One region of the Streptomyces sp. NPDC048523 genome, then DNA from elsewhere that is predicted to be linked to it. Evidence: riboswitches for the same ligand, from Rfam matches in the RefSeq annotation. Region 1 holds a riboswitch; each other region holds the start of a gene.

The links. A riboswitch is a leader RNA that binds a small molecule or an ion and turns the genes downstream of it on or off. The one in region 1 is predicted to bind cyclic di-AMP.
Region 2: it holds a riboswitch for cyclic di-AMP, as region 1 does, so the genes downstream of both, ACGFWE_RS33490 (M23 family metallopeptidase) here and ACGFWE_RS17535 (NlpC/P60 family protein) in region 1, are expected to answer to the same signal.
Region 3: it holds a riboswitch for cyclic di-AMP, as region 1 does, so the genes downstream of both, ACGFWE_RS21220 (C40 family peptidase) here and ACGFWE_RS17535 (NlpC/P60 family protein) in region 1, are expected to answer to the same signal.
Region 4: it holds a riboswitch for cyclic di-AMP, as region 1 does, so the genes downstream of both, ACGFWE_RS04960 (peptidoglycan DD-metalloendopeptidase family protein) here and ACGFWE_RS17535 (NlpC/P60 family protein) in region 1, are expected to answer to the same signal.

What each region holds. Positions count from the first base shown of each region.
Region 1 covers NZ_JBICWQ010000003.1:367,154-374,513, forward strand. Annotated here, with positions in the region: gene ACGFWE_RS17515 (PspC domain-containing protein) at 1-731, shown strand, start outside; gene ACGFWE_RS17520 (response regulator transcription factor) at 728-1,438, shown strand; gene ACGFWE_RS17525 (NlpC/P60 family protein) at 1,442-2,503, opposite strand; gene ACGFWE_RS17530 (hypothetical protein) at 2,963-3,316, shown strand; gene ACGFWE_RS17535 (NlpC/P60 family protein) at 3,357-4,502, opposite strand; cyclic di-AMP (ydaO/yuaA leader) riboswitch at 4,511-4,656, opposite strand; gene pcrA (DNA helicase PcrA) at 4,968-7,360, shown strand, end outside.
Region 2 covers NZ_JBICWQ010000007.1:302,656-310,015, forward strand. Annotated here, with positions in the region: gene ACGFWE_RS33475 (GNAT family N-acetyltransferase) at 1-1,819, opposite strand, end outside; gene ACGFWE_RS33480 (HPr family phosphocarrier protein) at 2,017-2,298, shown strand; gene ACGFWE_RS33485 (GntR family transcriptional regulator) at 2,425-3,120, opposite strand; gene ACGFWE_RS33490 (M23 family metallopeptidase) at 3,310-4,062, opposite strand; cyclic di-AMP (ydaO/yuaA leader) riboswitch at 4,076-4,239, opposite strand; gene ACGFWE_RS33495 (M16 family metallopeptidase) at 4,432-5,820, opposite strand; gene ACGFWE_RS33500 (pitrilysin family protein) at 5,817-7,217, opposite strand.
Region 3 covers NZ_JBICWQ010000004.1:53,037-60,396, forward strand. Annotated here, with positions in the region: gene bioB (biotin synthase BioB) at 1-557, opposite strand, end outside; gene ACGFWE_RS21190 (8-amino-7-oxononanoate synthase) at 706-1,833, shown strand; gene ACGFWE_RS21195 (DUF397 domain-containing protein) at 1,872-2,093, opposite strand; gene ACGFWE_RS21200 (helix-turn-helix transcriptional regulator) at 2,103-2,963, opposite strand; gene ACGFWE_RS21205 (ATP-binding protein) at 3,178-3,636, shown strand; gene ACGFWE_RS21210 (LysR family transcriptional regulator) at 3,643-4,557, opposite strand; gene ACGFWE_RS21215 (LysE family translocator) at 4,645-5,265, shown strand; gene ACGFWE_RS21220 (C40 family peptidase) at 5,371-5,844, opposite strand; cyclic di-AMP (ydaO/yuaA leader) riboswitch at 5,848-6,059, opposite strand; gene ACGFWE_RS21225 (hypothetical protein) at 6,361-6,666, opposite strand; gene ACGFWE_RS21230 (ATP-dependent Clp protease proteolytic subunit) at 6,674-7,309, opposite strand.
Region 4 covers NZ_JBICWQ010000001.1:1,082,762-1,090,121, forward strand. Annotated here, with positions in the region: gene ACGFWE_RS04950 (SGNH/GDSL hydrolase family protein) at 1-252, opposite strand, end outside; gene ACGFWE_RS04955 (DUF6250 domain-containing protein) at 395-1,114, opposite strand; gene ACGFWE_RS04960 (peptidoglycan DD-metalloendopeptidase family protein) at 1,361-2,275, opposite strand; cyclic di-AMP (ydaO/yuaA leader) riboswitch at 2,280-2,441, opposite strand; gene ACGFWE_RS04965 (alpha-galactosidase) at 2,748-4,823, opposite strand; gene ACGFWE_RS04970 (tyrosine-protein phosphatase) at 5,032-5,829, shown strand; gene ACGFWE_RS04975 (DUF6126 family protein) at 5,846-5,968, opposite strand; gene ACGFWE_RS04980 (XRE family transcriptional regulator) at 5,965-6,570, opposite strand; gene ACGFWE_RS04985 (aspartate aminotransferase family protein) at 6,645-7,360, opposite strand, start outside.

The DNA.
Region 1 (7,360 bases):
GGGTCTTCGTCCTCCAGGGCTCCACCGCCCACCTCGGCTCGGTCCTCCAGGCGGCCCTCGCGGTCCTCGTCGGGATAACGCTCCTCGCGGGGCCGTATCTCGTCCGCATGACCCAGGACCTCTCCGAGGAGCGCCTGATGCGCATCCGTGCCCAGGAGCGCGCGGAGGTCGCGGCCCACGTCCACGACTCGGTGCTGCACACCCTGACCCTGATCCAGCGCAACGCGGAGAACGCGAGCGAGGTGCGGCGCCTGGCCCGCGCCCAGGAGCGCGACCTGCGCACCTGGCTGTACAAACCCGAGGGCACCGGCAAGGACGAGGCCGACGAACCCACGGACCTCGGCGACGCCGTGCGGCGCAGCGCGGCCGAGGTCGAGGACAAGCACGGCGTTCCCATAGAGGTCGTGGTCGTCGGCGACTGCCCGCTCGACGAGAGAACCGGCGCACAGATGCAGGCCGCGCGTGAGGCGATGGTCAACGCCGCCAAGTACGGTGGCGAGGGTGGCGCCGTACAGGTCTACGCCGAAGTCGAGGGCAGGACGGTCTTCGTGTCCGTCCGGGACCGCGGCCCCGGCTTCGACCTCGACTCGATACCCGCCGACCGGATGGGTGTCAGAGAATCGATCATCGGCCGCATGGAGCGCCATGGCGGCACGGCCCGGCTGCGCGCGGTGCCGGGCGGCGGCACGGAGGTCGAGCTGGAGATGGAGAGGGCGGAGAAGACGTCATGAGCGACGAGGCGAATGGCACGACGGAGGTCACCGGGGGCGCGGCCGAGCGCCGGGTGCGCGTGGTCCTCGTCGACGACCACCGCATGTTCCGTACGGGCGTCCAGGCCGAGATCGGCCGGACCGAGGAGACCGGCGTCGAGGTCGTCGGGGAGGCTGCCGACGTCGACCAGGCCGTCACCGTCATCACCGCGACCCGTCCCGAGGTCGTTCTCCTCGACGTCCATCTCCCGGGCGGCGGCGGAGTCGAAGTGCTGCGCCGGTGCGCCCCGTTGATGGCCGACGCCGAGCAGCCCGTCCGCTTCCTCGCCCTGTCCGTCTCGGACGCGGCCGAGGACGTGATCGGAGTGATCCGGGGCGGTGCGCGCGGCTATGTGACGAAGACGATCACCGGCACGGACCTCGTCAACTCCGTCTTCCGCGTCCAGGAGGGCGACGCCGTCTTCTCGCCGCGCCTGGCCGGCTTCGTCCTGGACGCCTTCGCCTCCACCGACGCCCCGCCGGTCGACGAGGACCTCGACCGCCTCACCCAGCGCGAGCGGGAGGTGCTGAGGCTCATCGCGCGCGGCTACGCCTACAAGGAGATCGCCAAGCAGCTGTTCATCTCGGTGAAGACGGTCGAGTCCCATGTCTCCGCGGTCCTGCGCAAGCTCCAGCTCTCCAACCGTCACGAGCTGACCCGGTGGGCGACGGCGCGGCGGCTGGTCTGACGCTCACACCACGCGCGTGGCGCCCGCGAACGGCATCTGGTCGATGGGCGCCACCCGCACCGGTGCCGACGGGTTCGGAGCGTGGATCATCTGCCCGTCGCCGACGTACATGCCGACGTGGCTGATGCCCGAGTAGAAGAACACCAGGTCGCCGGGGAGGAGTTCGGAGCGGGAGACGCGCCGGCCGGCGTCGATCTGGGCGTAGGTCGTGCGGGGCAGGGAGATGCCCGCCGAGCGGTAGGCGGCCTGGATGAGCCCCGAGCAGTCGAAGGCGTCCGGACCGGTGGCGCCCCAGACATAGGGGCTGCCGAGCTTGGCGTAGGCGTAGGAAACGGCCGCTGCGGCGCGGGAGTTGGGGGCCGTCGCAGTGGCCGCGCCGGGGGACGTCAGCTCGTCGCGTGCCCCCGTGGCGGCCCGTGAGGCGCGGTCCCCGTCGGCGCCGAGCACCGCCCGTTCCTCGGCCGGCAGCTGGGACATCAGACGGCGGGCCGCGCCCAGTTTGCCGGTGATCGTCTTCTTGTGGCGCTTCAGCTCCGCCTGGCGCGACTTCAGCGAGGCCAGCTCGATGTGCGCGGCCCCGCGCAGCTGCTCGATCTCCCGCAGCTGCCGGCGTACGTTCGCCACGGAGGCGGCCTGGCGGTTACCGGCTCGTTCGGCGAACTCGGCGCTGTCCAGGTACCGGTCGGGGTCGTCGGTGAGCGCGAGCTGCATCGCGGGGTCGAGGCCGCCGCCGCGGTACTGCGCCGCGGCCATCGAACCCAGCGCGTCCCGCTCCTCGTTGAGCTGTTCCGTCCTGCGGGCCGCCTGGTCCCGCAGGCTCTCCAGCCGGGTCTCGGCCGCCTTGGCCTTCTCCTTCGCGCCGTTGTACTTCTCGGTGGCCGACTCGGCCTCCTGGTACAGCTGGTCCACCTTCGCCTCGACCTGCGCCGGTGTGAGCTGCGGCTCGGCGTGTCCGATCCCGTCGAAGCCCGTCGCGGTCGCCGCCCCCGCGAGGGCGATGGTCGCTGCCGTACGGACCGTATGGCCGCCGGCCGAGCGGCTGCGGGGCTTGCGGTGCGCTGCCACGTGGACTGCACGTCCTTTCCTGCGATCGCCCGCCCCGAGGCTCAGGGACGTACGAACGCCAGGGGTGAGCGGCCGTACGACCCGCCCGGGGCGGTGTGCGCGTCCGGCGACGGCCCGCACAGGGGGAGCAGGCCGCCGCCGGACCTTTCTCGGCGGTGGTGGCCGACTGCCGCCCCTGGCCCGGGCGGCGGTGGGGAGCCGGTCACCTGAGGGAGGACGCTAAACCTGAGCGTGTCCGGGAGGTAACGCGTTGTGCGGAACTGCCGCCAGAGGACCGCCCGGTGACCGAAGGTGACCGTGATGCCGGGGTGGCGCCGTCGCCTTCGCGCGGTGCGCTGACCGAAGTAGCGATTCCGGGGCGCACGGCCGACGTGGAGTGCTAAGGGCCGCATATATGCGAGATCCACCCACAGGGCCCGGTGCGCGTGCCCCTCGGGCCCCGGCATAGGCTCCGGCCTCATGGACGTACTCATCCATCTCTTCGTCGGCCTGCACATCATCGGCATCGCCGCGCTGCTCGGCGGCTTCCTCACCCAGATGAAGGCGATGGGCCGGGGCACCGCCCGGTTCGTCCCCGCGATGCTGCACGGCGCCGCGACGATGCTGGTCACCGGGATGATCCTGGTCGGCCTCAACCAGGCCGACGACCAGCACGTCAACAACATCAAGATCGGCGTGAAGCTGGCCCTGCTGATCGTGATCCTCGGCCTCGTCTATGTGAAACGGGACGACGAGAAGGTGGACAAGAGCCTGTTCGGCCTGGTCGGCGCGCTGACCACGGCCAACATCTTCATCGCGGTGCTGTGGACCTGACCGCGGTACGGGCGGAGCCGACCGCCCCGCCGCGACGGCCTCAGGCGGGGCGCACCACGCTGTGGATCCCCGACTCGCCGTCGTAGTAGATCGACTCCTCGCGGACGTACGCGCCCGGCTTGGGGGCGTGGATCATCATGCCGTTGCCGATGTAGAGGCCGACGTGGCTGATGTCGCCGTAGAAGAAGACCAGGTCACCGGGTTGGGCGTCGGCCAGGGAGACCGTGGTGCCGGCGCCGACCTGGTCGTAGGTGACGCGGGGGAGGTCGACGCCGGCGGCCTTCCAGGCGGCCTGGGTGAGCCCTGAGCAGTCGTATGAGTCGGGGCCGGTGGCGCCCCAGACGTACGGCTTGCCGATCTGCGCGCGGGCGAAGGCGAGGGCCTTGGCGGCCCTGGTGGCGTACGAGGAGTCGGCCGCCGTCGACGTGCTCTCCTGTGGGCCGGTGGCCTTCTGGGCGGTCTCCTGGGCGGCCTTCTCCGCCGCCGCCTGCTGCCGCGCCAGCTCCGCCGCCTTGCGGGCCGCCTCCTGCTGCTCGCGCTTCTCGATCGCCGCGAGGCGCGCCTTCTCCTGGGCGGTCAGCTCCGACAGCAGCCCGCGCGCGTCGGCGAGCTTCTTCTGGACGGTCGCCTTGGCGGTCCTCAGGTTGCTCTGCGTGTCGGTGAGCGCCTGAAGGCTCTGGGAGGCCTCCTGGCGCTTCTTCATCGTCGCGGACTGCTCGGAGACGTAGTCGTCGACCGCGCCCTTCTGGCGGCTCGTCAAGCGGCCCATCAGCTGCGTCTGGTCGAAGTAGTCCTGCGGGGTGTCGGCGAGCAGGAAGGTCGCCGTGTCGGGCGCGGCGGCACCGGTGCGGTACTGGGCCGCGGCGAAGGAACCGAGTTCCTCGCGTGCCTCGTTGAGCTTCTGGGTGCGCTGGGCGACGTCGTCCAGGAGCGTCTCGACCTGCTTGCGCTGCTTGGCCGTTTTCTCCTTGGCCGCGTTGTAGGTGTCGGTCGCCGACTCGGCCTGGCGGTAGAGGTCGTCGACCTTCTTCTCGACCTCTTCGAGACTCGGCTTGTCATCGCCCGGCGCGGCGTTCGCCGACTGGGACAGCAGGGCCACGGAGGTGAGGGCGGCCGTCGCGAGGGCCGGGGTCCGTATGCCTGCTACGCGCGTACCGACGGGACGCGACTTGCGGTGCGACGCCAAGGGAGGCGACTCCTTCCGTGCTCCGCCTACCGGGTCAGCTGTCGGGGTGGGGCGGGAAGGGTTGCCCTACGGCGCTCCCGTAGGCGGGAGTCGGCCGATTCACCCCGGGTTCGGTGGGTCCCCGGCTCCGGGCGCGCGGCGGCGCCTGCGGACTCGGCGGAGGCCGTGCGGCCCGGCGACGTTCGCCGGAGAGGGTCGTACGGCCTGACCGGAACGGTAGCCAACGGGTGTGGCCCGTGTGAAGGTTGGTGGTCGATATGCCCGATACATTTTCGTGACCTTCATCGCGGGCGTCGCTCCACGGCGGGGATTCGGGATGATCTGTCGTGGTGAGGGGGTGTTCGCCGTTCCTGGCGCTCTGGGCACGGCACATCGGTCCGGGACCCGTCACGGACCGTGACGGGAGGATGGATGTTCTTAGGGCGGCGGCGGGCTGTCAGTGGGGCACCCTAGACTCGGAGAGCGATGAGCAGCCTCTTTGACGACAGCTTCCTGGCGGACCTCCAGGCCCCTCGCGGGCATGCGGAGGAGCCCCCGCCGCCGCCCGAGGACGACCACGTGCCGGAACCCGTTCCGGACGACCTGTTCGGTGGGAAGTTCGACGTGCCCCCGGACCGGGACGCCTACTACCGCGACGGAGCCCCGCGCCCGGTGGTGGACCCGGCCGCACTCCTGGAGGGGCTGAACGAGAACCAGCGCGCGGCCGTCGTGCACTCCGGCACCCCGCTGCTCATCGTGGCCGGCGCCGGTTCCGGCAAGACCCGGGTGCTCACCCACCGCATCGCCCACCTGCTCGGCGAGCGCAATGTCCACCCGGGCCAGATCCTCGCGATCACCTTCACCAACAAGGCCGCGGGCGAGATGAAGGAGCGCGTCGAGCAGCTCGTGGGCCCGCGCGCGAACGCGATGTGGGTGATGACCTTCCACAGCGCCTGCGTGCGGATCCTGCGGAGGGAGTCGAAGAAGCTCGGGTTCACCTCTTCCTTCTCGATCTACGACGCCGCCGACTCCAAGCGGCTCATGGCCCTGGTCTGCCGCGATCTGGACCTCGACCCCAAGCGCTACCCCCCGAAGTCCTTCAGCGCCAAGATCAGCAACCTGAAGAACGAGCTGATCGACGAGGAGGACTTCGCCGCGCAGGCCACCGACGGCTTCGAGAAGACCCTCGCCCAGGCCTACGCCATGTACCAGTCGCGCCTCCGCGAGGCGAACGCCCTCGACTTCGACGACCTGATCATGACGACGGTCAACCTGCTCCGGGCGTTCCCCGACGTCTCCGAGCACTACCGCCGCCGCTTCCGGCATGTCCTCGTCGACGAGTACCAGGACACCAACCACGCGCAGTACGCGCTGGTCAGGGAGCTGGTCGGGACCACCGAGCACCCGGTGGACGTGCCGCCGAGCGAGCACGACCTGCCGCCCGCCGAGCTCTGTGTCGTCGGTGACGCCGACCAGTCGATCTACGCCTTCCGCGGCGCGACCATCCGCAACATCCTCCAGTTCGAGGAGGACTACCCGGACGCGACGACGATCCTCCTGGAGCAGAACTACCGCTCCACCCAGACGATCCTCACCGCCGCCAACGCCGTCATCGAGCGCAACGAGTCCCGCCGCCCCAAGAACCTGTGGACCAACGCCGGCGCGGGCGCGCGCATCACCGGCTATGTCGCCGACACCGAGCACGACGAGGCGCAGTTCGTCGCCGACGAGATAGACCGCCTCACGGACGCGGGTGACGCGAAGGCCGGCGATGTCGCCGTTTTCTACCGGACCAACGCGCAGTCCCGTGTCTTCGAAGAGGTCTTCATCCGCGTCGGCCTGCCGTACAAGGTCGTCGGCGGCGTCCGCTTCTACGAGCGCAAGGAGATCCGGGACGTCCTGGCCTACCTGCGCGTCCTCGCCAACCCGGAGGACTCCGTGCCGCTGCGCCGGATCCTCAACGTCCCCAAGCGCGGCATCGGCGACCGGGCCGAGGCGATGATCGACGCCCTGTCCCAGCGCGAGAAGATCAGCTTCCCGCAGGCGCTCAAGCGCGTCGACGAGGCGTACGGCATGGCCGCGCGCTCCACCAACGCCGTGAAGCGGTTCAACGTGCTGATGGAGGAGCTCCGGACGATCGTCGAGTCCGGCGCGGGCCCGGCGACCGTCCTGGAAGCCGTCCTCGAACGCACCGGCTATCTCGCCGAGTTGCAGGCCTCCACCGACCCGCAGGACGAGACCCGCATCGAGAACCTCCAGGAACTCGCCGCCGTGGCCCTGGAGTTCGAGCAGGAGTCCGGCGAGGGCGAGGAGACCGGCTCGCTCTCCGACTTCCTGGAGCGGGTCGCGCTCGTCGCCGACTCCGACCAGATCCCCGACGAGGACGAGGACGGCTCCGGCGTCATCACCCTGATGACCCTGCACACCGCCAAGGGCCTGGAGTTCCCGGTCGTCTTCCTCACCGGCATGGAGGACGGCGTCTTCCCGCACATGCGCGCCCTCGGCCAGGCCAAGGAGCTGGAGGAGGAGCGGCGCCTGGCGTACGTGGGCATCACGCGTGCGCGTGAGCGGCTGTATCTGACCCGGTCCTCCCTGCGCAGCGCGTGGGGGCAGCCGTCGTACAACCCGCCCTCCCGCTTCCTGGAGGAGATCCCGGCGCAGCACGTGGACTGGAAGCGCACGGGGGCGGTCGGCGCTCCCGCGGGGCCGGTCTCTGGGGTTGCCGCCTCACTGTCGTCGTCCCGTTCCCGCTCCTCGGCGTCGGGCGCGTCCGGTTTCGCGACGCGCAGGACCTCGGAAAAGCCGGTGGTGTCCCTGGCCGTCGGCGACCGTGTCACCCACGACCAGTTCGGTCTCGGCACGGTGGTCGGAGTGAAGGG
Region 2 (7,360 bases), on a different contig from region 1:
GTTCGACGTGGACCACGAGGACCGGCTTGCCGGGGACCTGCTCCGCCGCGGACCTGAGCGCCTCGGCGAGGGCGGCGTCTCCCGCGGACCCCTCGCCGACCCCCGGGATGGCCGTCACGATCACCGCGTCGCAGGAGTCGTCCGCCAACGCGCGCGCGAGGGCCGCGTGGAAGTCCTCGGGCGCGGCCGCGGTGGTCAGGTCCAGCGGGGGTGAGGGCGTCAGCCCTTCGGCCACGCACGCGTCGTACGTGAGCAGGCCGAGCGACTCGGAGTTGCCGAGGATCGCCACCTTGGGTCCGGTGGGCAGCGGCTGGCGGGCGAGCAGCAGGCCGGTGTCCACGAGTTCGGTGATGGTGTCCACGCGGATCACTCCGGCCTGCCTCAGCAGCGCGGACACCGTCGCGTGCGGCAGGCGGGTGGCGCGGACGGCGTGGCCCTGCGGGGCGGTGCCCGAGCCCTGCACGACGACCAGGGGCTTGGCCGCCGCCGTACGCCTGGCGAGGCGGGTGAACTTGCGCGGGTTGCCGATGGACTCCAGGTACATGAGGACGACGTCGGTGTCCGGGTCGTCGTACCAGTACTGCAGGACGTCGTTGCCGGAGACGTCCGCGCGGTTGCCGGAGGCGACGAAGGTGGAGACGCCGGTCACGCCGGTGACCCCGCCGCCGCGCCGGTGCAGCCGGGAGAGCAGGGCGATGCCGATGGCGCCGGACTGGGCGAACAGGCCGATCCGGCCGGGGCGGGGGGTCTCGGGGGCCAGTGAGGCGTTGAGACGGACGTCCGCGGAGGTGTTGATGATGCCGAAGGCGTTCGGGCCGATGATCCGCATGCCGTACGCGCGTGCGTGGCGCACGAGTTCACGCTGGCGCTCGCGCCCTTCGGGGCCGCTCTCGGCGTACCCGGCGGAGAGCACGACGAGTCCCTGCACGCCGTGTGCCCCGCACTCGGCGACGACCTCGGGCACATGCTCGGCCGGTACGGCGACGACCGCGAGGTCGACGGGGCCGTCGATGTCCCGCACCGAGCGGTGTGCGGGGATGCCGTCGAGGTCCTTCTGGTCCTCGGGGAACGCCTTGTTGACGGCGTACAGGCGGCCGGTGAAGCCGTAGTCCCTGATGTTGCCGAGCACGCTGCGGCCCACACCGCCCGGGGCGCGTCCGACGCCCACCACGGCGACGGAGCCGGGGGTGAGCAGCCGCTGCACGGACCGCGACTCGGCGCGCTGTTCGCGCGCGTACTGCACGGCGAGCGAGCGGTCGGTGGGCTCCAGGTCGAACTCCAGGCGCACCACGCCGTCTTCGAAGCTGCGCTTCTGGGTGTACCCGGCGTCGGTGAACACCTTGATCATCTTGACGTTGGCGGGCAGCACCTCGGCGGCGAAGCGCCGGATGCCGCGCTCGCGGGCGACGGCCCCGATGTGTTCGAGGAGGGCGGAGGCGACGCCCCGTCCCTGGTGGGCGTCCTGGACCAGGAACGCGACCTCGGCCTCGTCGGCGGGGGCGGTGGCGGGCATGCCGTCGGCGCCGATGCGGTCGTAGCGTACGGTGGCGATGAACTCGCCGCCGACCGTGGCGGCGAGTCCCACCCGGTCCACAAAGTCGTGGTGCGTGAAGCGGTGGACGTCCTTGGCGGACAGGCGAGGGTAGGGCGCGAAGAAGCGGTAGTACTTCGACTCGTCCGAGACCTGCTCGTAGAAGCTGACCAGGCGATCGGCGTCGTCGACGGTGATGGGCCGGATGCGCGCGGTGCCGCCGTCGCGCAGCACCACGTCGGCCTCCCAGTGGGCGGGGTACTCGTGCCGGTCCGACGCGCTCTGCATGGGCCCCAGAGTACGGCTCGCGTACGACAACGGCGCGAGGCAGTCTGTGGAGAACACGCGAGGACGCGCAAGGACGGAAGTCGGGCCGAGGCCGCGGTCCGACCACTCCCCCGGCAGGAACCTCAGGTCCTGTCCGGGGGCGCTTCACGTGTGGGAAACTGGTCTAGACAACCCTGAACACCGAAGGGCAGCATCACATGGCTGAGCGCCGCGTCAACGTCGGCTGGGCCGAGGGCCTTCACGCCCGCCCCGCTTCCATCTTCGTCCGGGCCGCCACGGCCGCAGGTATCCCGGTGACGATCGCCAAGGCCGACGGCAACCCCGTCAACGCGGCCTCCATGCTGGCCGTTCTCGGCCTGGGCGCCCAGGGCGGCGAGGAGATCGTCCTCGCCTCCGACGCCGAGGGCGCGGACGCGGCCCTCGACCGGCTCGCGAAGCTGGTCGCCGAGGGGCTCGAGGAGCTTCCCGAGACCGTCTGAGGGACGGTGCCTTAAAAGCACCGAGGGGCTCGCCCGAATTACCGGGCGGGCCCTTCGCATTTCCCTTTTACGGGCAGCGGAAATACTCCCCCTCGAATTCCCACCCCTTTGTATACGGTGCCCGTGTTAATGCCGCAGACCTGTCACGTTTACAGGATGTTGCGAGGTCCTCACACGGTCCGCGCGGTCCTGCCCGGAGGTGAACCGCAGCCGGTGCACCGCGCTCGAGCGCTCGGTGTGCAGCGCCGTGATCGCCCGCGCGCGCTCGCCGTCCCCGCGTGCCACCGCGTCCACGATCGCGCCGTGCTCCGCCCAGGACTCCACCGGGTTGGCGGGCGCGTCCACGAGGTACATCCAGGCGATCTTGTGGCGCAGCTGGGTCAGCATCGAGGTCAGCGCGGGGCTGCCGGAGGCCTGCGCGAGCGTCTCGTGGAACCAGCCCCCCAGCGAGCGCAGATCGTCGCTGTTGCCGCGCCTGGCCCGCTCCTGACCCAGCCTGACCAGGCCGCGCAGCACCTTCAGATGGGCCTCGGTGCGCCGCTGGGCGGCCCGGGAGGCGCCGAGCGGTTCGAGAAGCATGCGCATCTCCAGGAGGTCGGCGCCCTCCTGCTCGGTCGGTTCGGCCACACACGCGCCCGCGTGCCGCCGCGTCACCACGAAGCCCTCGGCCTCCAGTGTGCGCAGGGCCTCGCGGACCGGGACCCGGGAGACGCCGTAGCGGCGGGCGAGCAGTTCCTCGGTGAGCCGGCTCCCGCGCTCGTGGACACCGGCGACGATGTCGTCCCGGATCGCCGTGCATACCGAGTGCGCCGGAATACGCATGTCCGACCTCCGTCTTAATCCCCGTGAAACGTCGCCGATTGACGTGTGTTCAGTGACTCTATTGCAATGAGCGGGAATTTCCGACGGCGGACCGGAATCCGGGGATATTTTTTGGACAACGGGGCCCCGGAAACGACGAAAACCCCGGCTCGGGGAGCCGGGGCCTCGCGGAGATCGCGCGGTGGGTCGTCAGACGTTCACGCCGTGCGAGCGCAGGTAGGCGACGGGGTCGATGTCCGAGCCGTACTCGGGGGTGGTGCGCGCCTCGAAGTGCAGGTGCGGGCCGGTGACGTTGCCGGTCGCGCCGGAGAGGCCGATCTGCTGGCCGGGGGTGACCGACTGGCCGGCCGAGACGCCGATGGACGACAGGTGGCCGTACTGGGTGTACGTGCCGTCGGCCATCCTGATCACGATCTGGTTGCCGTACGACCCGCCCCAGCCGGTCTCCACGACCGTGCCGCGGCCGACCGCGTGGACCGAGGTGCCGCTCGCGGCGTGGAAGTCGACACCGGTGTGGCTGCCGGAGGACCACAGGGAGCCACCGCTCTTGTAGCCGGTGGACACGTAGGAGCCGGAGATCGGGGCGACGAAGCGGTTGAGGCGCTTGCGCTCGGCCTCGCGGGCGGCGCGCTCCTTGGCCTCGCGTATCTCCTTGGCGCGCGCCTCGGCCTTGCGCTTGGCCTCCGCCGCCGCCTTCTTCTGCGCGGCGGCTTGCGCCTGCGCCTCGGCCTGGGCGTCGAGCTGGTCGGCGAGGGACTCTCCGACGCTGACGACGGGCATGAGACCGGTCTGCTCGACGGAGTTGTCGGCGGCGAACGCCGGGGCTGCGATGGTGCCGATGACGCCGGTGGTGGCGAGGGCCGCGACGCCCGCCGCGCGGGCGGTGGTGCGCTTCATACGGCTGGGACGACGGTGCTTCCCGGTGGCGCAGGTGAACGCCATGTGGTGGCCGGTCCTTTCCTTCCTTCTCGCCTACCGGGTTAGCTGACGGGTTCGGAGCAGGAAGGTCTCCTACGGACCCCCTCGCGGTGCGCGGGCGTCCGATTCACCCCAGGGACGCATGGTTGGGTCCCCGGCTCCCCTGGCTCGCGCCATGCGGGGACTCGGCGATGGCTGTCCGGTGCCGCGGACGCGGCGCAGTGCCTGACGGACAGCCCAGAGGACGCTAAGCGGGGCCACTTTCAATCCCCAAACCGATCACGGGATTTGTAGCGCATCCCACAGGGCAGACAGGCAACCTCCTGCCCAATTCGGACATCCAGGGGCCCTGGTGACGCTTGCGTCACCAGGGCCCCTGGGGCCGGGGTCCCGCTACTCGGCCGTCACGACCTTGACTTCGCCGATGCCGAGCGCCTCGACGGGCTCCTTGATGGCGGCCGCGTCGCCGACCAGGATCGTCACCAGCCGGTCCACCGGGAAGGCGTTCACGACGGCCGCGGTGGCCTCGACGGTGCCGGTCGCGGCGAGCTGCTGGTACAGGGTCGCCTGGTAGTCGTCGGGCAGGTGCTGCTCGACCTGGTCGGCCAGCGTGCTCGCGACGGCCGCGGCCGTCTCGTACTTGAGCGGTGCCACACCGACGAGGTTCTGTACGGCGACATCGCGCTCGGCGTCGGTCAGACCGCCCTCGGCGAGCGTGCGCAGCACCTTCCACAGGTCGTCCAGGGCGGGACCGGTGTTCGGGGTGTCGACCGAGCCGCTGATGGCGAGCATCGCGGCGCCCGAGCCGTCCGGGGCGGACCTGAGGACCTGGCCGAACGACCGTACGCCGTAGGTGTAGCCCTTCTCCTCGCGCAGCACGCGGTCCAGGCGGGAGGTGAGAGTGCCGCCGAGGCAGTACGTGCCGAGCACCTGCGCGGGCCACACGCGTGCGTGCCGGTCGGCGCCGATACGGCCGATCAGCAGCTGCGTCTGGACGGCGCCAGGGCGGTCCACGATGACGACCCGGCCGGTGTCGTCGGCGGTCACCGGCGGTACGGGGCGCGGCCGGGCCGTGGACCCCGTCCAGGAGCCGAGGGTGTCGGCGAGCAGCGCGTCCAGGTCGATGTCGGTGAGGTCGCCGACGACCACGGCGGTCGCGGTGGCGGGGCGCACGTGCTTCTCGTAGAAGGCGCGTACGGCCGCGGAGTCGATGTTCTCGACGGTCTCCTCGGTGCCCTGGCGCGGGCGCGACATGCGCGAGTCCGCCGGGAACAGCTCCCTGGAGAGCTCCTTGGCGGCGCGACGGGACGGGTTGGCCAGCTCGTGCGGGATCTCGTCCAGGCGGTTGCGGACGAGCCGCTCGACCTCGCTGTCCGCGAACGCGGGCGCCCTGAGCGCGTCGGCCAGCAGACCGAGGGCCTTGGCGAGGCGGGAGGCCGGTACTTCGAGGCTGAGGCGCACGCCCGGGTGGTCGGCGTGCGCGTCGAGGGTGGCGCCGCAGCGCTCCAGCTCGGCGGCGAACTCCTCGGCGGAGTGCTTGTCGGTGCCCTCGGAGAACGCGCGCGCCATGATCGTGGCGACACCGTCCAGGCCGACCGGCTCGGCGTCCAGGGGCGCGTCCAGGAGCACCTCGACGGCGACGACCTGCTGGCCGGGCCGGTGGCAGCGCAGCAGTGTGAGGCCGTTGTCGAGCTTCCCGCGCTCGGGGGCGGGGAAGGCCCAGACCTTGGGCTCGCCCGCCTGCGGCTGCGGGTGGAATTCCATCGCGGCGAGCTCGGTCACTTGGCCGCCTCCTCGTTCTCGTCGGTCGCTTCCACGGTGGCCGCGGAGTCCGGGTCGTCGGCGCCCTCTGCGTCCTCGGCGCTCTGGGCGATCTCGGCCGGGGCGGTGGGCTCGTAGACGAGCACCGCGCGGTTGTCGGGGCGCAGCTTGGCCTTGGCGACCTCCTGCACCTCCTCGGCGCTCACCTCCAGGACGCGCTGCACGGCGGTCAGGGCGAGCTGGGGGTCGCCGAACAGGACGGCGTAACGGCACAGTTCGTCGGCGCGGCCCGCGACGGTGCCGAGCCGGTCCAGCCACTCGCGCTCCAACTGGGCCTGGGCGCGCTCCATTTCCTCGGCCGTGGGACCCTCGGCGGCGAACCGCGCGAGCTCCTCGTCGATGGCGGCCTCGATGACCGGCACCTCGACGTCACCGGAGGTCTTCACGTCGAGCCAGCCCAGGGAGGGCGCACCGGCCAGGCGCAGCAGGCCGAAGCCGGCCGCGACGGCCGTACGGTCGCGCCGTACGAGCCGGTTGTAGAGGCGGGAGGACTCGCCGCCGCCGAGGACGGTGAGGGCGAGGTCGGCCGCGTCCGCCTCGCGGGTGCCGTCGTGCGGGAGCCGGTAGGCCGCCATCAACGCGCGCGCGGGGACCTCCTCCTCGACGACCTCGCGCAGCTGCTCGCCGATGACCTCGGGCAGGGAGCCGTCACGGGGCGCGGGCTTGCCGTCGTGCGAGGGGATGGAGCCGAAGTACTTCTCGACCCAGGCGAGCGTCTGCTCCGGGTCGATGTCGCCGACGACCGACAGGACGGCGTTGTTGGGCGCGTAGTAGGTGCGGAAGAACGCGCGCGCGTCCTCCAGCGTGGCCGCGTCCAGATCGGCCATCGAACCGATCGGGGTGTGGTGGTAGGGGTGACCCTCCGGGTACGCGAGCGCGGTCAGCTTCTCGAACGCGGTGCCGTAGGGGACGTTGTCGTAGCGCTGCCTGCGCTCGTTCTTGACGACGTCGCGCTGGTTCTCCATCGACTCGTCGTCGAGGGCGGCCAGCAGGGAGCCCATGCGGTCGGCCTCCAGCCAGAGGGCGAGCTCCAGCTGATGGGTCGGCATGGTCTCGAAGTAGTTGGTGCGCTCGAAGCTGGTGGTGCCGTTGAGCGAGCCGCCCGCGCCCTGGACGAGCTCGAAGTGCCCGTTGCCCTTGACCTGTCCGGAGCCCTGGAACATCAAGTGCTCGAAAAGGTGAGCAAGGCCGGTACGCCCCTTGACCTCGTGGCGCGAGCCGACGTCGTACCAGAGGCACACCGCCGCGACCGGGGTCAGGTGGTCCTCGGAGAGCACCACCCGCAGCCCGTTGGCCAGGCGGTGCTCGGTCGCTGTCAGGCCCCCGGTGCCTGCCTGGTCTGTGGCCGTGTGACCCATGGGCATGTACGTCCCTTCGATCGCGTTCGCGGTCGTGGAAACCGCGGTTTTCCTGCCGGTCCTGCCACTGTATGCAAGCGTGCGGACCCTCGGCGAAGTTCCCGGAGCGCGTACGCCCACAGCGGATCGCGTAGCCTGCGGGC
Region 3 (7,360 bases), on a different contig from region 1:
TCGGCGTAGGTGTGCGTGGTCGTGATGTCGCCGTAGGTCGACTCGGAGGTGTTGAGGTTGTGGTTGTAGGCGTCCGCGCCGGCCTCGCGCAGCCGCTCGGCCTGGCCGTCGGAGAGCAGACCCAGGCAGGCGCACACCTCGACGCCCTCGTTCTGGTCCTTGATCGCCTTGATGGTGCCCGCGACCCGGTCCACGTCACGGTCGGTCGGACCGCGCCCGGAGGCCACCAGGCAGACCCGCTTGGCACCGCCCGCCAGACCGGCCGCCGCGGCCTGGGAGGCCTGCTCCGGCTTCAGCCAGGTGTACTTCAGGATGCCGGCCTCGGAGCCGAGCCGCTGCGAGCAGTACGAGCAGTCCTCGGGGCACAGCCCGGACTTCAGGTTGACGAGATAGTTGAGTTTCACCCGGCGCCCGAACCAGTGCCGGCGCACCTTTCCGGCCGCGGCCACCACGTCGAGCAGGTCGTCGTCGGAGGTGGCCAGCACGGCCAGCGCCTCCTCGCGGGTCGGCAGCTCGCGCCGAAGCCCCTTGTCCACCAGCGTGTTCAGCAGGTCCATGAGAGCCGATCCTGTCCTACGAACCCGCTCCGGGCCAAGGTAGGGATCGCACAACACACCCGCTGTGACGTGTGGGTATTGCCACACCGTAGGTAGCGTTTCCTGCCGCTAGGGTCTGTCCGTTGTCTACAAAAGCCCCGGAGGACCCATGGCGTTCGGCTGGATCGACGAGCAGGCGGCGGCGCGCCGGCGGGCCGGACTCGTACGGACCCTGCGGCCGCGTCCGGCCGACTCGCCGTTGCTGGATCTCGCGAGCAACGACTACCTGGGCCTGGCCCGCCATCCCGAGGTCGTGGAAGGGGCCGGGGCGGCCGCGCGGACCTGGGGCGGTGGCGCCACCGGATCCCGGCTCGTCACCGGAACCACCGAGCTGCACACCGAACTCGAGCGCGAACTGGCCGAATTCTGCGGCTTCGAGGCCGCGCTCGTCTTCTCCTCCGGATACGCCGCGAACCTGGCCGCCGTCACCGCGCTCGCGCCGCACGGCTCGCTGATCGTCTCCGACGCGGGCAACCACGCCTCGCTCATCGACGGCTGCCGGCTGGCCCGCGGCACGGCCCAGGTCGTCGCGCACGCCGACCCGGACGCGGTGCGCAAGGCGCTCGGCACGCACGACGGCCCGGCCATCGCCGTGTCCGACACGGTCTTCTCGGTGGACGGCGACGCGGCGCCCCTGGCCGGCCTCGCCGAGGCATGCCGGGAGCACGGCGCGGGCCTGGTCGTCGACGACGCCCACGGCCTGGGTGTGCTCGGTACCGGCGGCCGCGGCGCCCCGCAGGCGGCGGGACTCGCGGGCGCCGACGACGTGGTCGTCACGGTCACGCTGTCCAAGTCGCTCGGCAGCCAGGGTGGTGCCGTCCTCGGCCCCGCACGGGTCGTCGCACACCTGGTCAACGCGGCACGGACGTTCATCTTCGACACCGGTCTGGCACCCGCGTCGGCGGGAGCCGCCCTCGCTGCCCTGCGGCTGCTCGGCCGTGAGCCCGAGCGGGCCGCACGCGCGCGCGAGGTGGCGACCGGACTGCACGCACGCCTGACCGCCGCGGGTCTGGAAGCGGTACCTCCGGACGCCGCGGTGGTCTCGGTGCGCGCGCCCTCCCCGGAGGAGGCCGTTCAGTGGGCGGCCGACTGCCGTGCCGCCGGGCTCTTCGTGGGCTGCTTCCGGCCCCCGTCCGTGCCCGACGGCATCTCACGGCTCAGGCTGACCGCCCGCGCGGACCTCTCCGAGGAGCAGATCGAACGCGCTGTGCGGGTGATCGGTGAAACACGACCATGAGTCGGCGTGACACGGCCGTGCTCCCGGTGGACCGACGGTCAGAACGCGGCTGTGAAGCCCGCCCAGCTCTCGGGGGAGAAGAGCAGCGCGGGTCCCTCCGGATTCTTGGAGTCGCGTACGGCGAGCAGCCCGGCACAGGGCCCGGCCGACGGCCTCGCCGTCTCGACGCAGTTGTTCGCCCCGGTGCTGTAGCTGCTGCGCAGCCAGCGCACTTCGGGCAGTTCCGTAGCGGTGGTTACGTTCCGAGGCAGTGCGGACATGGTGCCTCCTTACGCGCCGTCACCCATCCCGGCGAGGTAATCCAACGACTCCTCGGGCGAAAGGGCGTGGGCCTGAAGGGTGTTGAAGGCCTCGGTGTAGGCCTGGAGGTCTTCTTTCCGTTCGAGGTAGAGGCTACTCGTCAAGTGGTCGAGAACAACCACGTCCAGATCAGAAGTGCGCGAAAATGAGAAGATTACGAAAGGCCCGGTGATACCCACATGCGCCCCGGCAGTGAACGGCAGTACCTGCAGCCGCACTTGGGGCAGCCGCGCCGCCTCCAGAAGTCTCCTCAGCTGCCGGGCCATCACCTCGGGGCCGCCCACCTCCCGCCGCAGCACCGCCTCGTCCAGGACGGCGCTCAACTCCAGAGGCGGCTGGGCGCGAAGGATGTCCTGCCGGGCCAGCCGTACCTTGACCAGTGCGTCGAGACGTTCGTCGTCGAGGCCGTCGACCGCGGCCCGGGTCACCGCGCGGGCGTACTCGGGCGTCTGCAGCAGCCCGGGCACGACCGAGGTCTCCAGCGTGCGCATCGCGCTCGCCTGGGCCTCCAGACTGATGAAGTCCCGGTACGTCGGCGGCAGGACACCCCGGTACGCGTGCCACCAGTGGTGCCGGCCGCCGCTCTCCTCGGAGCCCGCCAATACCATCAGCAGCTCCCGCAGATTCGCGTCCCCGACGCGGTAGGCGTCGAGAAGTAACCGCACATCGGCCGGTTTCACCCCGCTGGCACCGGTCTCGATGCGGCTCACCTTCGACTGGTGCCAGCCCACGAGCCGGGCGGCCTCACCGCTGGTGAGCCCCGCACTCGCGCGCAGCGCACGCAGTTCGGCGCCCAGTTTCCGCCGGCGCACCGCGGGGCCGTGCTGCATGGCGCTACTCCTTACTCCCTACGAGCCGCCCGAATACGGTCTCGCGTCGCAGAGTTCACCGCTTCGAGCGACAGATATATGCACATCTTGGTGGATCGGCACCCGTCGCAGCCGCGGTGATGGCACTCTGACGATGAACCACCAGTCCGGGACCGTACTCGAACCATCCGCACCGTGTCGGACTCCGGTCCCGTGGGAAAGGGACGACGTCGCCATGGCAGACCACCTGGAAGCATCCGTCACTCTGCCGAGCGAACCCGCCTCGGTCTCCGCGGCCCGCACCTATGTCCTGAGCACACTGGCGGAGTGGGGGCTGCCGTCCACCACGGACACCGCCGAGACCGTCCGGCTCATCGTCTCCGAACTCACCACCAACGCCGTACAGCACACCTTCGGGCAGTCACCCACCTTCACGGTGGACATCGAGCTGGACCGTGACGAACAACTGCGCATCGGGGTCACCGACAGCCACCCCCGTTTCCCCAAGCGGCTGCCGGCCGCGGTCCAGCAGGACAACGGGCGGGGGATGGTGATCATCCGCTGGCTCGCCGCCGAGTACGGCGGCAAGCTGAGGGTCAGGCCCACCCGGGAAGGCGGCAAGACCGTCTCCGTCGAACTCCCGTGGACGGTTCCGGTGCAGCCGGTCACGGCGGCGGGGCAGCAGGAGCCGTAGGAGAGCTCATACCGGCCGCGCGCGGCCGAACGCTCCCCGCAGCAGCGCCCGGAAGGCGTCCGCCGCGGGTGCCGCCTCGCCGGTCCGGTGGACGACCGAGATCGTACGGCGCAACGCGCCGGCCTCCAGCAGCCGCGTGCCCACCGGAGTGGCCGCCGTCCGAGCCACCATCTCCGGCACCACCCCGACCCCCAGCCCCGCGCTGGCCAGCGCGCACACCAGGGCGTATCCCGGGGTCGCCACCAGCACCGACGGTGTGGTCCCGATCCGGGCCAGCACCGCCTCCACCTCCCGCCGGGCCGGATGATCCGGCGCCATGCTGATCAGCGGCTCACCGGCGAGCTCCGCCAGCGGCAGCCGCGTCGAGCCGCCCGCCAGGGCATGCCCGGGGGCAGTCACGAGGACCAGCTCCTCGGTCAGCAGCGGTTCCGCGCTCAGGGTGGCCGGGAGGGCGGGGGGCTCGCCCGGCTCATAGGCGTGCGTCAGCGCCAGGTCGATCTCACCGGCCGCCACCGCGGTGATCCCGGCCGTGGGTTCGTGGAAGGCGACCGACAGCTCCACGTCCGGGTACGCCCGGCGGAACGTGCTCAGCACTGGCGGCAGCAGCTGAATGCCCGCCGTCTGGAAGGTGCCCAGCCTGAGCGTGCCGCCCGACAGGCCGGTCAGCCGGGCGAGTTCGTGCCGGGCCCGGTCCAGCTCGTCCAGCACCCGCCTGGCCCGCGCCACCAGCAACTCGCCCGCACCGGTGAGCCGCGTGCCGCGGTGATGCCGTACGAGAAGAGCGGTACCCGCCTCCCGCTCCAGCTTGGCCAGCTGCTGGGAGAGGGCGGGCGGGGTGTAGCCGAGGCGCTCGGCGGCCCGGGTGATCGAGCCCGCCTCCGCGACGGCGACCAGGGCGGCGAGGCGGACCGGGTCGTACATGGCGAGGCCTGCCTAAAGGAGTGCTTAAGGGAAACCCAGGTTATTCGACATACCTGCTGAAGGCTCCGGCGCGGCAGGCTGGTCCGCATGAACGGACAGATCGTCGCCTTCACCGGGATCGCCGCCGGCATGGTCGCCATGCCGGGCGCCGACTTCACCGTCGTCGTACGCAACGCCCTGGTCTCCCGCCGGGCCGGGGTCGTCTGTGCGCTCGGCGTCGTGGCCGGGCTACTGGTCCACACGGCGCTCGCGGTGGCCGGGGTCGCCGCGGTGCTCACGGCCGTGCCCGCGCTGTTCCGGGCGCTTCAACTGCTGGGCGGGGGTTATGTGCTGTACCTGGGTGTACGGACCCTGCTGGAGCTGCGGCGGACCGGCACGCAGACCGTCGTCGAGGCCGACGTGGCGGTACGTCCCCTGCGGCAGGGCTTCGTCACCAACGCGCTCAACCCCAAGGTCCCCATCACCTTCCTCAGCCTGTTGCCGCAGTTCGTGCCCCAGGGGAGCTCCACGCTGCCCAGGACGCTGCTGCTCGCGCTGATCGTGGTCGCTCTCGCGCTGGTGTGGTTCCCGGCGGTAGCCGTGCTCGTGGACCGGCTGGGGCGGTGGCTGCGCCGGCCGCGGGCGGCCCGGGCCGTCGGCGGGGTCACCGGAGGCGCGTTGACGGTTCTCGGCGTGATGCTCCTGGCCGAGCCGCTGCTCGCGGTCTGACCACCTCGCTTTGCGCCGACGGAGGCATCGGGGCGGCTGTGCCGTCCTGCGCTTCGGAAGCCCGAGGGGGCGGCGGGAGGTCAGGTCGCCGCCGCCCCCTCGGGGTCACTTGACCCGGCCGTACCAGACGCTCTTCGTCCAGATCTTCTGCAGTCGCACCACGTCCCCGGTCTTCGGGGCGTGCCAGATCTTTCCCTTCCCGGCGTAAATGCCGACGTGGTACACGTTCGAACCCGAGTGGAAGAACACCAGGTCGCCGGCCTTGCGGCTGCCCACGCCGATGTGGCGGGTCTTGTTGTACTGCTGGGCCGCCGTGCGCGGGAGCTTCTTGCCCGCCTTCTTGAACGAGTACAGCGTGAGCCCTGAGCAGTCGAAGCGGCGGGGCCCTGTGGCGCCGTACTTGTACGGCGAGCCCTTCTTGGAGGCCGCTACCTTGAGTGCCTTCGTCGCAGGTGTCGCGGCCGCGGCGTCGGGCGCGAGGCCCGGGACCACGACGGAGCCGCCCACGGCGGCGATGGCGAAGGCCGAGGCCGTACCGGCCCGGACCATCAGCGACGGGACACGATTGAGCGCAGTCATGCGCAACCCTTCGTCAGCCGCCTGTGAAGGATGACCTGTCGGATTCGGGCTGGCGAAGTTGCCCGGCCGCTGACGCGGCTTCACCCCAAGGGACACTCGGCGCGGTCATGGCGTGACCGTTCCGGCGACCCGTCGTGCTTGGGTCCTCCACTCCTGCCGATCCACTTCTGTCGACCGGTCATCCGGGCGGCGGCAGGACTCGGCGTCCGCCCGGATCGCCCCGCCACTGCGGCGGGGGCTTGTCGTCAGACAGGGATCTTGGCGCACGGAAGTGCGAAAAGCCCAACGGAACCGTTGATTTGTGGTGTTACTCACCACTCACCCGTTTGGGTGGACACCCCTTCGAAGGAAGGGGTGTCGAGGGGTTCACAGACCCCCGGACCAGCACGGAAGGGTCTCATTCCGGTCCCGAAACAGGCGCGTTGTGCAACTCCGACGCTCGCAAAAAAGGAGCCGCGCCTCCTCCAATAGGGGGTACGTCGTTTGGTCCGTTTCGACTCAGCTCCGGACGCCTCGTCAACTGTCGGGCCCCGGAGGCACGGTGACCCGGGCCGTACGCCGCTCGCCGTCCAGGACCCGCAGCGCCCGCGCCAGCGTCGCGGCGTGCAGTTCGCGCTCACCCCTGCTGTGCATCAGCACGAGCGCGTCGCGCAGCTCGGTCGCCCTGCTCACCAGCGCCTGCGCCGCGCGCAGTCCGCCGTAGGTGTCCTCGCGCCGGGCCGGGTTGATCCGGCCCAGCAGGTCGACCACGTCGAGATAACGGTCGATCAGTTCACCCTCGGCGCGCGTGAGCGCGGGCAGCGGTGGAAGGTCAGGCACCATCGACGGCTCACCTCGCGCCCGGCGCGGTACGGGAGGGCCTGCGGCTCGGGACGATCGCGTCCGCCAGGCCGTAGTCCACGGCGCCCCGCGCGTCCAGGACCTTGTCGCGCTCGATGTCCGCGCTCACCTGCTCGGGGCTGCGGCCGGTGTGCCGGACCAGCATCTCCTCCAGGCGGGCCCGCACCCGGACCAACTCGTCGGCCTGAATGGCCAGATCGCCGGCCTGCCCCTGCACCGGCTCGCTCAGCGCGGGCTGGTGGATCACCACCCGGGCGCCCGGCAGGACGGACCGCTTGCCCGGCGTGCCCGCCGCCAGCAGCACCGCCGCGGAGGAGCCGGCCTGGCCGAGGCATGTCGTCTCCACGTCACAACTGACGTACTGCATCGTGTCGTAGATCGCCGACATCGCGCCGAACGAGCCGCCGGGGGAGTTGATGTACAGCGAGATGTCCCGGTCGGGGGCCTGGTACTCGAGGTACATGAACTGCGCCATCAGGTCGTTCGCCGAGGTGTCGTCGATCGGCGTCCCGAGGAAGACGATCCGCTCCTCCAGCAGCTTCGAGTACGGATCCGTCGTCGTGTGCCCGTAGCTCGTGCGCTCATGGAACTCGGGCAGGACGTGACGTGCGGTGGGTCGGGTCATCGCGTACCCCTCCTCGCGGCAGGCTGTCTGTAAAAAATGTACAGGACGTAC
Region 4 (7,360 bases), on a different contig from region 1:
GTCGTTGCCGCCGGCGCAGAACGACACCAGGTCCGGTGCCAGTTCGACGGCCTGCGGAAGCTGGTCCTCGACGATCTGGTCGAGGAGCTTCCCGCGTACGGCGAGATTGCTGTACCTGAAGTCGCCCTCGGGCCGCCGGTCCGCGAGAAGCACCGCGAACCGGTCGGCCCAGCCGACGAATGCCCCGTCGGGGCCGAGGTCGCCGACGCCCTCGGTGAAGCTGTCCCCCACCGCCACGTACGACCCGATCACTGAGCTGCTGTCGTTCTTCGAATCGTCTGCCACAGCCGTTCATGATTCACCTTCGAATGTGACCTACGCGACCGTAAGAAGGACTTGACGGTCGGTGAGATAAGCCACTCCTAAAGTGTTGGCCAAACCAGGAATAGGCATCTCATGAGGAATGTTGACGCTGCGACCGCCACACCCTGAAGTCACTGATCCGGAAGTGGCTCCAGGTGGTCCGGAACGCGAAGTGCCCATGCGTGTACGGCTGCGGGTCGGTGTAGTCGAAGACCAGCCGCCCGTTGTTCCACCACTGCACGGTGGAGCCGTCGGAGACGATCCGCACCCGGTTCGGCTCGTTCGCGACCAGCAGCGGCTCGGTGTAGTCGTGGACCAGGGGCCGTACCCCGGATTCTCCGACGTAACGGCGCAGCCGCGTCGTGGTGTTGTAGTTGGCGCCGTAGCCCGAGTAGTACGTCTTCAGGTAGTCGTACTCCGCGAGCGCCCCGCCCCGGTGGGTGGCGAAGAGGTCGTGGGGAGACCGGACGTCGACCGCGTTCCAGAAGTTGTTCAGGTCGGACACCCGGTCGTTGACCCCGCCCGCGGACACGGGTGTGGCGGTGTACTCCAGGACGTACGGCCCTTCGAGCGGCTGCCTGAACCAGATCGTCGCACCGGCCGGCACATCGACCTCCAGGACCCCGCGCCGCGCGGTGACCGTGCCGCCCTGCTCCAGTTCGACGGCCCAGCGGCCGAGGCCGTGGCGGAAGTCGTCGTGAGCGATGAGGCGGCGGTGTCGGGGCGAGGCGCTCGCGGTGACCGCGGGGGCGAGGGCGGCCAGGGCGGCGCCGGCGGCGAGGGCCCCGAAGGCTCTGCGCGTGGTCGTCATGACGGACGGTTCCTTCCGTGAAGGGACGAGGACCCTAGGGACGAGGACCCTAGGGACGAGGACCCTGAAGAGACGAGGATCCCAGAAAGCGCTTACTCGGCTGGAGAGTTCACTGTGCCGCGCCCTTCCTCCCCCTGTCGACGCCCCGAGCGCATCCGCCACAAGAACGCAACGAAGTGATCATGAGGAAACACCGAAGGCCGGACCCGGGGATCGGGGTCCGGCCTTCAGTGGCACAGGGGGGCGTCAGCCGACGGCGACACCCTTCGAGCGGAGGTAGGCGACGGGGTCCACGTCGGAGCCGTAGTCCGGCGTGGTGCGGATCTCGAAGTGCAGGTGCGGGCCGGTGACGTTGCCGGTCGCGCCGGAGAGGCCGATCTGCTGGCCCTCGGTCACGGTCTGGCCGGCCGAGACGGAGAGCTGGGACAGGTGGGCGTACTGCGCGTAGTAGCCGTCGTTCAGCTTGATGACGACCTGGTTGCCGTAGGCGCCGCCCCAGCCCGCGGAGACGACCGTGCCCGCGGCCACGGCCTTGAGCGAGGTGCCGGTCGGGACGACGAAGTCGACGCCGGTGTGGTAGCCGCTGGACCACATGCTGCCCGCCACGCGGTAGCCGGTGCCGATCGTGGCGCCGGTGACCGGAAGGGTGTAGCCGCTGGAGCTGGTGGCGGCGGAGCTCTGGGTGGCGGCCGTCGAGTTCGCGGAGGACTTCTTCGACTCGGCCTTCTCGGTCTTCGCCGAGGACGAAGAGGAAGACTGGGTCTTCGTCGTGCTCGCCTTGACCTTCTTGCCGATCGAGAGCTTCAGACCGGGGTGGATCAGCGACGGGTCGTCTCCGATCGCCGAACGGTTGTCGGCGTACAGCTTCTTCCAACCACCGCTGACGTTCTGCTCATCGGCGATCTTCGAGAGATAGTCGCCGACGCGCACCGAATAGGTGCGCACCGTAGAGGTCTTCTTCGCGGCCGCCTTTTCGGCGGACTTCTGCGTGACCGGAAGCGACTGAACGGCCTTTTCCGGCACGGACTGGGGAGTGGCGGCGTGCGCGCCGGTGGCCCCTATGAGCGGGAGGGCGAGCGCGGCGCCCCCGGTTCCGGCGACGGCGATCGAGCGGGTGAAGCGCTGAGACTTCGGACGGCGGTGCTTACCCTTCGCGGGCATGACGAATTCCTCTCCGGCGCCTGCGAGGTGAGCTGTCGGGTGCGGGCTGGAGATGCCCGGACGCGCCTGGACGCGCCTTAACCCCAAGCCGTTCCGGAGACCGGAACAGGCGGTTCTACCTGTGGGTCCCCCGCTCCTGCCTTGCACGGGTGGGTGAGTGTGGGGAATCCGCTCGGCGGCAGGATTGGGCGTCCGACCGGATCGGGGGTGAACGTAAGCGAGCAAGACGCAAAGGGACAAGTGAAGGGTTCCCTGTGCCTGCGTTCCTGTTGATCCCGTATGAGAATTACCGGTCACCCTGCGTGAATCGGACGCCCTTCACCCGACCCGAATCCCCTTGAGAAACCTGCGAATTACGTGAACATGACGGGCGACACACCGTCACGAATATGACGCTGCTCACGTCACGAATTCACAGGAACCCTCAAGCCGAAAGGAGTTGGGAGAGAACCTGCCAATTCGGGCACAAGCCCTAGATGCGACGCAGTCGGATAACCGTCGCATCGAGGTCACCGCGCACACCGGTACGGAGTCCGTGATGAAGCAATACGCCCCCTCGGTGTACTTCGCCCGTTTCGAGGCATTCGTACGACGCTGTCGGGTCGAGCCCGCGCAGCCGCAGCGAGGGCGCGGGCTCACCGTACTTCTGCGCCTGCAGCCAGGCGAGGACGACGGCCTCGTCCCCGAGGACGTACTGCACCGCGCTCAGCCCGCCCTGCGGAGGCCGCAGCCGGTACAGGTCGCCGCGCTGCACCACCGGCCGGATCTCCTTGTAGAGACCCACCCACCGAGCGGCTTCGGCGAGCTCCTCCTCGGTCCACTCCGCGAGGTCCCCGCCGACCCCCAGAACCCCGGCCATCGCGCTGACGAACCGGAACCGCAGCGAGCTCACCCGGTCGTTGAGCTGGGTGTTGGGACTGTCGGTCACCCACGCGGCCATCACACGCGCGGGATGGATCTGGCTGAAGCCGTGCTGGATGGCGAGCCGGTCGAGCGGGTCGGTGTTGTCCGAGGTCCACACCTGGTCGGTGCGGCTGAGCACCCCGAGGTCGATCCGGCCGCCACCCCCCGAGCAGGACTCGAAGGCCACGCCCGGGTGGGCCTCCCGCAACCGGTCCAAGAGGGCGTAGAAGCCGCGCACATGGTCCACCCACAGGCGCTGCGGGTAGGACTCACCGGGCCAGCCCGCGTCCGTGAAGCAGCGGTTGAAGTCCCACTTCACATAGTCGATCGGGGCCGAGGAGAGGAGAGCGTCGAGCCGCTCCCACAGGTACTCCTGGACGTCCTCGCGCGCGAGGTTCAGTACGAGCTGGTTGCGGAGCTCCGTCCGCTTCCGTCCCGGTTGGTACTGCACCCAGTCCGGGTGGGCGCGGTACAGCTCGCTGTCCGGGTTGACCATCTCCGGCTCGACCCAGATGCCGAACTGCATGCCGAGCGTGCGCACGTAGTCGGCGAGCGGCTTGAGGCCGGCGGGGAAGCGGTCGGGGTTGGGCGTCCAGTCGCCGAGCCCGGCCCGGTCGCTGGTGCGGGCACCGAACCAGCCGTCGTCGACCACGAACAGCTCTACGCCCATCGCCGCGGCCCGTCGCGCCAGGGTGCGCTGCTGCTCCTCGGAGATGTCGAAGTTCGTGGCCTCCCAGGAGTTGAACAGTACGGGTCGGTCCTGGTCCGCGTGCGGGATGACGTGGGCCCGCTGGTAGGCGTGCCAGGTGCGGCTCGCGCCGCCGAAGCCGCCGTCGCTCCAGAGTCCGGCGAAGACGGGCGTCGTGAAGGACTCCCCGGCCGCCAGCAGGAGCAGACCCGAGTCGTCGTATCCGGCGCCGCCGGTGATCTGCACGCGCGCGTCGGGCAGTTGCGCCACGGCGATCCGCCAGGACCCCGACCAGCCGAGGGCGACGCCGTAGACCTCGCCGTGCTCCTCGGTGGCTTCGGTGTCGAGGGCGACCCACGGCAGGTGCTGGTGCCCGGTGTGGCCGCGGCGGCTGCCGATGACCTTCTCGCCGTAGGTGAGGGGGGTCCGGGTGAGCAGGGACTCGGCGGCCCAGCGGCCGTGCAGCTGGGACAGCCGCCAGCCGTCCTCGCGGTCCGGCAGGGTCCAGGTGGCGGAGTCGGCGCGCAGCAGCTCGACCGGGTCCTGCCCCTGGTTGTCCAGGATCACCCAGCGCTCCAGGACGTCGTCACGCATCCGGTAGTGCAGCGTGATGGCCAGACCGCCGTCGCGGAACCGCAGCCGCAGCTCGTCGCCCTCGGTGTCGTACGCCTCGAAGCTCCACTCGGTGCCGCGCCGCTCGTCGGTGCGCACGGACAGGGCGGGGCGGGTGAAGCGGGGGCCGCCCTCGACGGGGTACTCCTCGCGTCCGTCGAGCGGGGACTCGAAGGGCCAGTACTCGGGCAGCGGACGGACGGCGAGGGCTTCGGCGTCGGCCCGGGTGATCCTCGGACCCCAGTGCAGGTGCAGCAGCTCGTCCTCGGCGGTGAGGTGCAGGGCGTAACTGCTGGCCGGCCCGGACAGAATCCACGTACGGCCGTTCTCGGCGATCTCCAGCATGGCGCTTCCTCACAGATTCGAACAGGTGCCAACAGGTGCACTCAGGCACCAACATCATCAGCGGGCACCGGCCCTGGTGGCAACGGCTGTGGACAAGTCGTTGCCGGCCCTGTGGACAACTCATTGCCCCAGGAATCCATGTCGTATCGTCGAGAGCGTGCCTCCGCCGGCGAGCCGCGCCGGCGGAACCTGGCTGGGAGGACCCCCCGTGACGCAGCAGATCCCGTCGACCGAACCCGAGCTGGCAGGTGTGCGCAACTTCCGCGACGTGGGCGGGCTGCCGACGGCGGACGGGCGGCGGGTGCGGTACGGGGTGCTGTTCCGCAGCGGCCATCTCGCGCACGCGACGGAGGACGACGCGGCCTTCCTGTCCTCGCTCGGCCTGCACACGATCTTCGACTTCCGCAACGCGGCGGACCAGAAGCTGGAGGGCCCCGACGTCGACCTGCCGGGCGTCACCAATGTGAACCTGCCGCTGAGCGACCCCGCGGAGGGCACCTCGTTCTGGAAGATGGTCCGCGACGGCGACATAGAGCAGCTGCGTGAGCTCCTCGGTGACGGCAAGGCCGCGGAGCGCATGACCAACTCCTACCGCACGATGATCAAGGAGCGCACCGCCCAGCACTCCCAGGTGCTGCACTCCCTCGCCGAGGACAGCGTGCCCGCCCTCATGCACTGCGCGGCCGGCAAGGACCGCGCGGGTCTGGCCGTCGCCGTGACCCTGCTCGCCCTGGGCGTGGAGCGTGAGGCGATCATCGCCGACTACCTGGAGTCGAACGCCAAGCACCGCCGCTACAAGGTGCGGCGCACCAGCACCTCCGCCGACGCCTACTCCCCCGAGGTCATGGAGCTGCTCAGCCCCTTGTTCGAGGCACGCGCCGAGTATCTGACGGCGGCCTTCGCGACCATCGAGGAGACGTGGGGCGGCGTCGAGGCGTATCTGGAAAAGGGCCTCGGCCTGACCCCCGAGATCCGTGAGCGGCTGCGGGAGCGTCTGCTCGACTGAGCTGCGCGTAGGGCCGCTACTGCCCGGCTCCCACCTCGAAGAGCAGGAAGACGAAGGCCGCGAAGATGTGGCCGACCGCGAGATAGATGATGAGGCGCACCCACAGGGCGCGGGGGAACTTCTCTTCCATGTCGCTCATGGCGTCTCTCCGGGGGTGGGGCCCAGGCACAGCGTGGCCGTGGGACTCTGCAGCAGGGTGTGGACGAACAGGAGCTCGACGCCGTCGGGGTCCTCGGCGGCGATGCGGTGCGGGGTCAGCGAGTCGAAGTGCGCGCTGTCGCCCGGGCCGAGCCGGTGCGTGGTGTCCGCGAGACGGAGCCTGAGCCGCCCCTTGAGGACGTACAGCCATTCCTCGCCGGGGTGCACGCGCACGATGTCGCCCTGGGAGCCGTGTGGCACCCGCACGCGCAGGGCCTGCATCCCGCGGCCGGCCGCACCCGCCTGGACGTAGGTCCAGCCGCCCGCCACGGTCGGTTCCATGTCGGCGGCGCGCACCACGGCGTCCCGGTCGGCGGCCGTCTCGCCGAGCAGTTCCGAGACGGTCGTACCGTAGATACGGGCCAGCGCGAGCAGCATCGGCAGCGAAGGCTGGCGCTGTCCGGTCTCCAGCCGGGAGAGATGGGCGGGCGACAGGCCCGCGGCACCGGCCGCGGCCTCCAGGGTGAGGGAGGCCCGACGGCGCAGCGCGCGAAGCTGGGGAGCCACCGAGGGCAGCTCCCTGAAGGCTTCCGAGGAGGTCATGCCTCCATTGAGCCGGAGCCTTGCCTCTGCGGCAAATTTCTTGCCTCAGAGGCAAAGACCGTCCGAGCGGGCCGTTACCGGTGGGCCACCGCCTGCTTCACCAGCGTCCTGCCGAAGTCCCACATCAGCCCGCCGCCGCTGTGCGCGTCGTCCATGACGTCCGTGAAGGCGTCGACGAACCGGTCCACTTCCTTCTCCCCGACGACGAGCGGCGGGATGAGCTTGATGACCTCCAGGTGGTCGCCGGAGACCTGGGTGAGGATCCGGTGCCGCTGGAGGAGGGGGACGACCACCATCTGCGCGAAGAGGCCCTTGCGGGCGGCCTGGAGCATGGTCCAGCGGCTGCGCAGCTTCAGCGACTTCGGTCTGCCGAACTCGATGCCGATCATCAGGCCCCGGCCTCGCACATCGGCAAGCAGTTCGTACTTGTCGACCAGGGCCGCGAGCCGGGACCTGAGCAGGTCACCGGTGGCGCGGGCGTTCGCGACGATCTGCTCGTTCTCCATGACCGACAGGACGGCGAGCCCGGCCGCCATCGCCTGGGCGTTGGAGCCGAAGCTCGCCGAGTGCACCAGCACCCGGTCCATCGACGAGTAGACCTTCTTGAAGATCCAGTCCTTGCCGAGGGTGGCGCCGACCGGGACATAGCCACCGGAGAGCGCCTTGGCCACGCACACCAGGTCGGGCTCGACCCCGTCCTCGTGCTGGTAGGCGTAGAAGTCCCCGGTCCGGCCGAGCCCGGTCTGCACCTCGTCGGCGATGAGCAGCGCCTTGTGCCGGCGCAGCAGTT